3 regions of the Pseudomonas sp. TUM25319 genome follow, and region 1 is predicted to be linked to each of the others. Evidence: predicted binding sites of a transcription regulator. Region 1 holds the regulator's gene; each other region holds the start of a gene.
What was found. The regulator sigma-54, encoded in region 1, starts transcription at its own class of promoters, with help from an activator protein. The targets are predictions, from matches to a motif close to ANTGGCATNNANNTTGCTNT.

Region 2: AC05QJ_RS20430 (ammonium transporter) is a predicted target of sigma-54. The motif match lies at 1,240-1,259, and genes of this name have one in related genera.
Region 3: AC05QJ_RS23055 (CmpA/NrtA family ABC transporter substrate-binding protein) is a predicted target of sigma-54. The motif match lies at 875-894, and genes of this name have one in related genera.

What each region holds. Positions count from the first base shown of each region.
Region 1 covers NZ_CM150751.1:1,436,222-1,438,486, forward strand. The annotation lists gene ptsN (PTS IIA-like nitrogen regulatory protein PtsN) at 1-255, opposite strand, end outside; gene hpf (ribosome hibernation-promoting factor, HPF/YfiA family) at 268-576, opposite strand; gene AC05QJ_RS06615 (RNA polymerase factor sigma-54) at 658-2,154, opposite strand.
Region 2 covers NZ_CM150751.1:4,485,084-4,487,348, forward strand. The annotation lists gene AC05QJ_RS20430 (ammonium transporter) at 1-1,125, opposite strand, end outside; partial or broken gene AC05QJ_RS20435 (cache domain-containing protein) at 1,515-2,265, shown strand, end outside.
Region 3 covers NZ_CM150751.1:5,064,948-5,067,212, forward strand. The annotation lists gene AC05QJ_RS23050 (quinone-dependent dihydroorotate dehydrogenase) at 1-807, opposite strand, end outside; gene AC05QJ_RS23055 (CmpA/NrtA family ABC transporter substrate-binding protein) at 966-2,177, shown strand; gene AC05QJ_RS23060 (ANTAR domain-containing response regulator) at 2,191-2,265, shown strand, end outside.

The sequences.
Region 1 (2,265 bases):
TTCCAGGTGCAGCAGTGCGCTGACCGGATTGGAGCAGCCTTTCAGGCGGCAGTGGGGAATGGCAATGCCATTGCCGAAGCCTGTGGAGCCCAGTTTTTCGCGAGCGATCAGGCTTTCGAAAACATCCTGGGTTTCCAGTTCGGGAACTTCTTTCCCGATCAGGTTGGCGATCTGTTCGAGTGCGCGCTTTTTACTGCCTCCCGGCACGTTCACGAGGGAACGGCCGGGGGTCAGGATGGATTCAAGTCGGATCATGGATGAGGGGTATCAGCGGGCGGCTGCGCCTTGCAGCAGGCTTTGCTGTTTTTCCTTGTGTTTTTTCAATTGACGGTCGAGCTTGTCGGCCAAGGCGTCGATGGCGGCATACATGTCTTGGTGTTCGGCGTTTGCAACCACCTCACCACCGGGAATCTGCAGGGTCGCCTCCACTTTCTGCTGGAGTTTCTCGACCTTCATGATGACCGTCACGTTGGTGATCTTGTCAAAATGACCCTCAAGGCGCTTCAGCTTCTGCTCGACGTAGTCGCGCAGTGGAGGAGTGACTTCTACATGTTGTCCACTGATGTTGACTTGCATACTGCTTCTCCTTTATTGCCGTGCATAAAGAGGCAGGTGTTGCGCCTGCCACTGAATTGCGATGGCACACCTCAGGGAAGGTCACATCAATCGCTTGCGCTCACTCGACGGTGCGATGCCGAGGGACTCGCGGTACTTGGCGACGGTGCGACGTGCTACCTGGATGCCTTGTGCCTCCAGTAAACCAGCGATCTTGCTGTCACTCAATGGCTTTTTCTGATTTTCCGCAGCAACCAGTTTCTTGATGATCGCGCGGATCGCAGTGGACGAGCATTCGCCGCCCTCGGAGGTGCTGACGTGGCTGGAGAAAAAGTACTTCAGCTCGTAGATTCCGCGGGGCGTGTGCATGTATTTCTGGGTGGTGACCCGTGAAATGGTCGATTCGTGCATGCCCACCGCCTCGGCGATATCGTGCAGGACCAGCGGCTTCATGGCCTCGTCGCCATGATCCAGGAAGCCGCGCTGGTGTTCGACGATCTGGGTCGCCACCTTCATCAGTGTTTCGTTGCGGCTCTGCAGGCTCTTGATGAACCAGCGCGCTTCCTGCAACTGATTGCGCATGAAGGTGTTGTCGGCGCTGGTGTCGGCACGGCGGACGAAGCCGGCATACTGCGGATTGACCCGCAGCCGCGGAACGGCCTCCTGGTTGAGCTCTACCAGCCAGCGTTCGTTGTCCTTGCGCACGATCACGTCGGGAACCACGTATTCGGGTTCGCTGGATTCGATCTGCGAGCCGGGACGCGGGTTGAGGCTCTGGACCAGCTCGATGACCTGGCGCAGTTCGTCTTCCTTGAGCTTCATGCGGCGCATCAACTGGCTGTAGTCGCGGCTGCCCAGCAGGTCGATGTAGTCATTGACCAGGCGCTGGGCCTCGGCCATCCACGGGGTGCTGGCAGGAAGCTGGCGCAATTGCAGCAGCAGGCATTCGCTCAGGTTGCGTGCGCCGATGCCGGCAGGTTCGAACTGCTGGATGCGGTGCAGGACCGCTTCGACCTCATCCAGCTCGATGTCGAGCTCAGGGTCGAAGGATTCGCAGATTTCTTCCAGGGTTTCGTCGAGATAGCCCTGGCTGTTGATGCAATCGATCAGGGTCACGGCGATCAGGCGATCGGTGTCCGACATCGGTGCCAGGTTCAACTGCCACAGCAGGTGGCTCTGCAGGCTCTCGCCCGCCGAGGTGCGGGTGGTGAAGTCCCACTCGTCATCGTCGTTGCTGGGCAGGCTGCTGGCGCTGGTCTGGTAGATATCTTCCCAGGCGGTATCGACCGGCAGCTCATTGGGGATGCGCTCGCTCCATTCGCCTTCCTCGAGGTTGTCCGCCGGGGTGGCGACGGACTGCTCGAAGCTGCTCTCCTGCGACTCGGCGACCGGCTTGGACTCGACGTTGTCGGCCATGGGGTCGCTGTTGTCGAAGTCGTCGCCTTCTTCCTGGCGTTCGAGCATCGGGTTGGACTCCAGGGCTTCCTGGATTTCCTGCTGCAGGTCCAGCGTGGAAAGCTGGAGCAGACGGATGGCCTGTTGCAACTGCGGGGTCATCGTCAGTTGCTGGCCCATTCTTAGGACGAGCGATGGTTTCATGGCTGGGGCTTTACACCTTATTCGCCGGCGCGCATGCGCCATCTACTACACGGGCGCCGGGCGCCAATTTTAAGCAAGATATATGCCTGAAATTGCAGCGTTTGCCTAGAG
Region 2 (2,265 bases), 3.0 Mb from region 1:
ACCCTCGGCGAAGCCCTGGCCACCGATGGCGGTGAGTGCGAACACCGGGGTCAGCAGGCCGCCGAGAATGCCCGCCACGCCATGCACGCCGAACACATCGAAGGCGTCATCGAGGCCGATCATCGGCTTGAGCTTGTCCACCGACCAGACGCACACCGGCCCCGCGATCAGGCCCAGCAGGATGGCGCCCATCGGGCCGACGAAACCGCAGGCCGGGGTGATCGCCACCAGGCCGGCGATGGCGCCGGAGATGGCACCGAACAGGCTCGGCCGGCCACGGTGCTGCCACTCGACGATCATCCAGCCCAGCGCGCCGGCACAACTGGCGAGCATGGTGTTGACCATCACCATCATGGCAAAGCCGTTGGCCGCCAGGGCGCAGCCGCCGCAGAAGCCGAGCCAGCCGACCCACAGCATGCAGCCGCCGGTAAAGGTCATGGTCATGTTGTGCGGGGCCAGTTGCGAGGTGCCGAAACCGCGACGACGCCCCAGCATCCAGGCGCCCACCAGGGCGGCGATGCCGACGTTGAGGTGCACCACGTTGCCGCCGGCGAAGTCCTGCACGCCGAGGTTGAACACCCAGCCGCCGCCCCAGGCCATGTGCGCCATGGGGATGTAGTTGATGGTCAGCCAGATGGCCATGAACACCAGCACCGCACTGAATTTCATGCGCTCGGCGAAGGCGCCGACGATGATTGCCGGGGTGATCGCGGCGAACAGCAGCATGAACAGGAAATACAGGTACTCGGGCAGCGTGCCGACCACCGTGTCCTTGGTCACTCCGCTCATGAACAGCTTGTCGACACCGCCGATCACCGCCTGCAGCGAACCGCCGTCGGCGAAGGTCAGGCTGTAGCCGTACACCGCGAACAGCACCGCCATCAGCGACGAGGTGCAGAACACCTGCATCATGATCGACAGCACGTTCTTGCTCCGCGCCATGCCACCGTAGAACAGCGCCAGACCCGGCAGCATCATCAGCAGCACCACCAGCGAGCACAGCGCCACGAAGGCCGTGTCGCCGCTGTCGATCGCCGGTACCGCATCCTCGGCCAGCGCCGCGGTCATGCTCATCATCAGGGAAAGGCCCAAGGTACCGCGGACCACAGGTGAAAACCGGATCATTGCCCACTGCCTCCAATCGATGGGGATGCCGGCGCTCATTTCGGATGACGGACCGGCATTCGGGTGCCTCGGGAAGGTCGTGCTTGCCCGGGGCTGTTGAGTTGCCTCAACGACAAGGCAATTGGTCTGCCAAGTTCTCCAGCGACGCCAAAAATCAGCGCAGGCCACTGAATCAAAAGGATTTTTAGTTTCAGAAGACGAGCCGGAAAGACGCGTCAATTAATTCCTCAAGGGAAACTAAGTTTCTTTTTGTGCAATTTTAATCACGCCTCACCAGAATGGTGCCGAAGGCCGGCGTCCGCTGGCGGCGCCGCGTCTACAGCTTTGCCCCGCCCTGCCGATGAATCGGTAAACCCCTCGCAATGTGCGACGCCACTGAGGAAACGAAGATGCAGCTGACTCTAAAAACAAAACTGCTGTTGCTCGCCGTCTTGCCCGTACTGATTTTTGCCCTGGTGATCAGCGGCGCAGCGGACCGGATCCTGCGCAGCCTCGCCGAAAGCGAAGTGAGCGAAACCCGCCAGCGCCTGCTGGACGAGAGCCGCCAGAGCCTCGAACACTACATGCAGATCGGCCTCGGTTCGGTCCAGAGCCTGTACGACGGCGCCGCCAACGACGACCCCGCCAGCCGCGCCCAGGCCATCGCGATCCTGTCGAAGATCAAGTACGGCAAGGACGGTTACTTCTTCGCCCACGATTCCAGCGTGGTCCGCCTGTTCCGTGGCGACAGCCCGGTGGACGTGGGCAAGAACCTCAGCGACCGCAAGGACGTCAACGGCGTGTTCATCAACCGCGAACTGGTACGGGTGGCCAAGGATGGCAGCCACTACGTGAACTACAGCTCACCGCTGCCGGGCAACGAAAGCGTGCAGGTGCCCAAGCTCGCCTACAGCTACTACCTGCCCAAGTGGGACATGGCCGTGGGCACGGCGGTGAACCTGGACAACATCGAACTGCGCATTACCGAACTGCGTGCCGAGATCGACCAGCGCATCCAGTCGATCCTCGCCAGCATCCTGGCCATCGCGGCGGTGCTGCTGGTGATCCTCGGCGTCGCCGGGCTGATGCTCAGCAACACCCTGCTCAAGCCGCTCAAGGCAATGAAGGACAACCTCGACGACATCGCCGCCGGCGACGGCG
Region 3 (2,265 bases), 3.3 Mb from region 1:
CGGCGCGCCCGACAGACCGCCCGCCTCGTCAGCGTGGTTCAGGCCTTCGACGCCTTCACGGCTGAGGGTGGTGTTGGTGGCGATCACCGCATCCATTCCCGACTCCAGCAGGGCCGAGGCCACCAGTGCGGTTTCCTCGTCGGTCATGTCCGGGGCGATCTTGATCGCCAGCGGCACACGCTTGCCGTGGGCCTGGGCCAGTTCTTCGCGGCGGGCGGCCAGGGCGTCCAGCAACTGCTTGAGCGAGTCGCCGAACTGCAGGCTGCGCAGGCCCGGAGTATTGGGCGAACTGACGTTGACGGTGATGTAGCTGGCCTGGTCGTAGACCTTGTTCAGGCAGATCAGGTAATCGTCCACGGCGCGCTCGACCGGGGTGTCGAAGTTCTTGCCGATGTTGATGCCGAGCACGCCCTGGTAGCTGGACGCCCGCACGCGGTTGAGCAGGTTGTCCACACCGAGGTTGTTGAAGCCCATGCGGTTGATGATGGCCGTGGCTTCCGGCAGGCGGAAAATCCGCGGCTTGGGGTTGCCCGGCTGCGGACGCGGGGTCACGGTGCCGATCTCGACGAAACCGAAGCCCAGCTGGCCGAAGCCGTCGATGGCCGCGCCGTTCTTGTCCAGGCCCGCCGCCAGCCCGACCGGGTTGGGGAACTCCAGGCCCATGACTGTCACCGGCAAGCGCGCCGGGGCCTTGGTCAACAGCCCGTTGAGGCCCAGGCGGCCGCCGGCACCGATCAGGTCCAGCGACAGGTCGTGGGAAGTTTCCGGGGACAGTTTGAACAACAGCTGGCGGGCCAGGTTATACATGGGCGGGCTTGGCTCAAGATTTGGAGAGGCGGCGATTATAGCCAGCCCGGGGGTTGCGCGACAGGGCCTTGGCATATGCGTTGCTTGGACCCGACCACAGGGCCCGCTGCGCAAACCGGCGCGGGCCACCGCTTCATCTGCCTTGGCGACCTCCTGCAATGACTGACCTTCCCTCCTCTCCCCTGGCCTGGGTTCACGGCAGCGATGCGCCGGAAAAAACCAGCCTCAACATCGGCTTCATGGCCCTGAGCGACTGCGCCTCGCTGGTGGTGGCCGCGACCCAGGGCTTTGCCCAGCCCCACGGCCTGACCCTGAACCTGAAACGCCAGAGTTCCTGGGCCGGCCTGCGCGACGGCCTGCTCAGCGGCGAACTGGATGCTGCCCATTGCCTGTACGGGCTGGCCTACGCGGTTCATCTGGGCATCGGTGGCGTCGGCGCCACACCGATGGCGGTGCTGATGGGGCTGAACCACAACGGTCAGGCGATCAACCTGTCGCCGGCGCTGCAGAGCAAAGGCGTGACCAATCCTGAGGCACTGGAACGCCGCGTGCACCAAAGCCGGTCAAAACTCACCTTCGCCCAGACCTTTCCCACAGGCACCCACGCCATGTGGCTGTATTACTGGCTCGCGAGCCAGGGCATTCATCCCCTGCGAGACGTCGACAGCGTCGTGGTGCCGCCGGCGCAGATGCTGGCCCACCTGCGTGCCGGACGGATCGACGGCTTCTGTGTCGGCGAACCCTGGTCGGCCGACGCGGTGAACCAAGGCATGGGCTTCACGCTGGCGAGCAGCCAGTCGATCTGGCCGGACCATCCGGAAAAGGTCCTGGGCACCACCCGTGCCTTCGTCGAGCAGTATCCCAACACCGCACGAGCGCTGGTGGCCTCGGTGCTGGCGGCGAGCCGCTTCATCGAGGAAAGCCCGGAGAACCGCCAGGCCGCTGCGCACCTGATCAGCGCCGGCAACTACCTGGACACGCCCGTGGAGAACATCCAGCCGCGGATGCTGGGTGACTACCAGGACGGCCTCGGCAACCAGTGGCACGACGCCCACGGCCTGAGCCTGCATAACAACGGGCTGGCGAACTTCCCTTATCTGTCCGACGGCATGTGGTTCATGACCCAGTTCCGCCGTTGGGGCCTGCTGCGCGAAGACCCGGATTACCTCGGCGTCGCCAGCCAGGTGCAACAGCTCAGCCTCTACCGCGATGCCGCCGCCAGCGTCGGCGTCGCGTGCCCAGAGGCGTCGATGCGCAGCAGCCAGTTGATCGACGGAACGGTCTGGGACGGCTCCGATCCACAGGGCTATGCCCACGGATTCCGCCTGCACGCCCTGGCCGACCAGCCAGTGGCGCGGACCGGTCGCTGAGAGGGCTGCGCGCATGCTGCGAATTCTGTTGATCGACGACACCGAAAAGAAAGTCGGCCGGCTCAAGGCGGCCCTGGTGGAAGCGGGC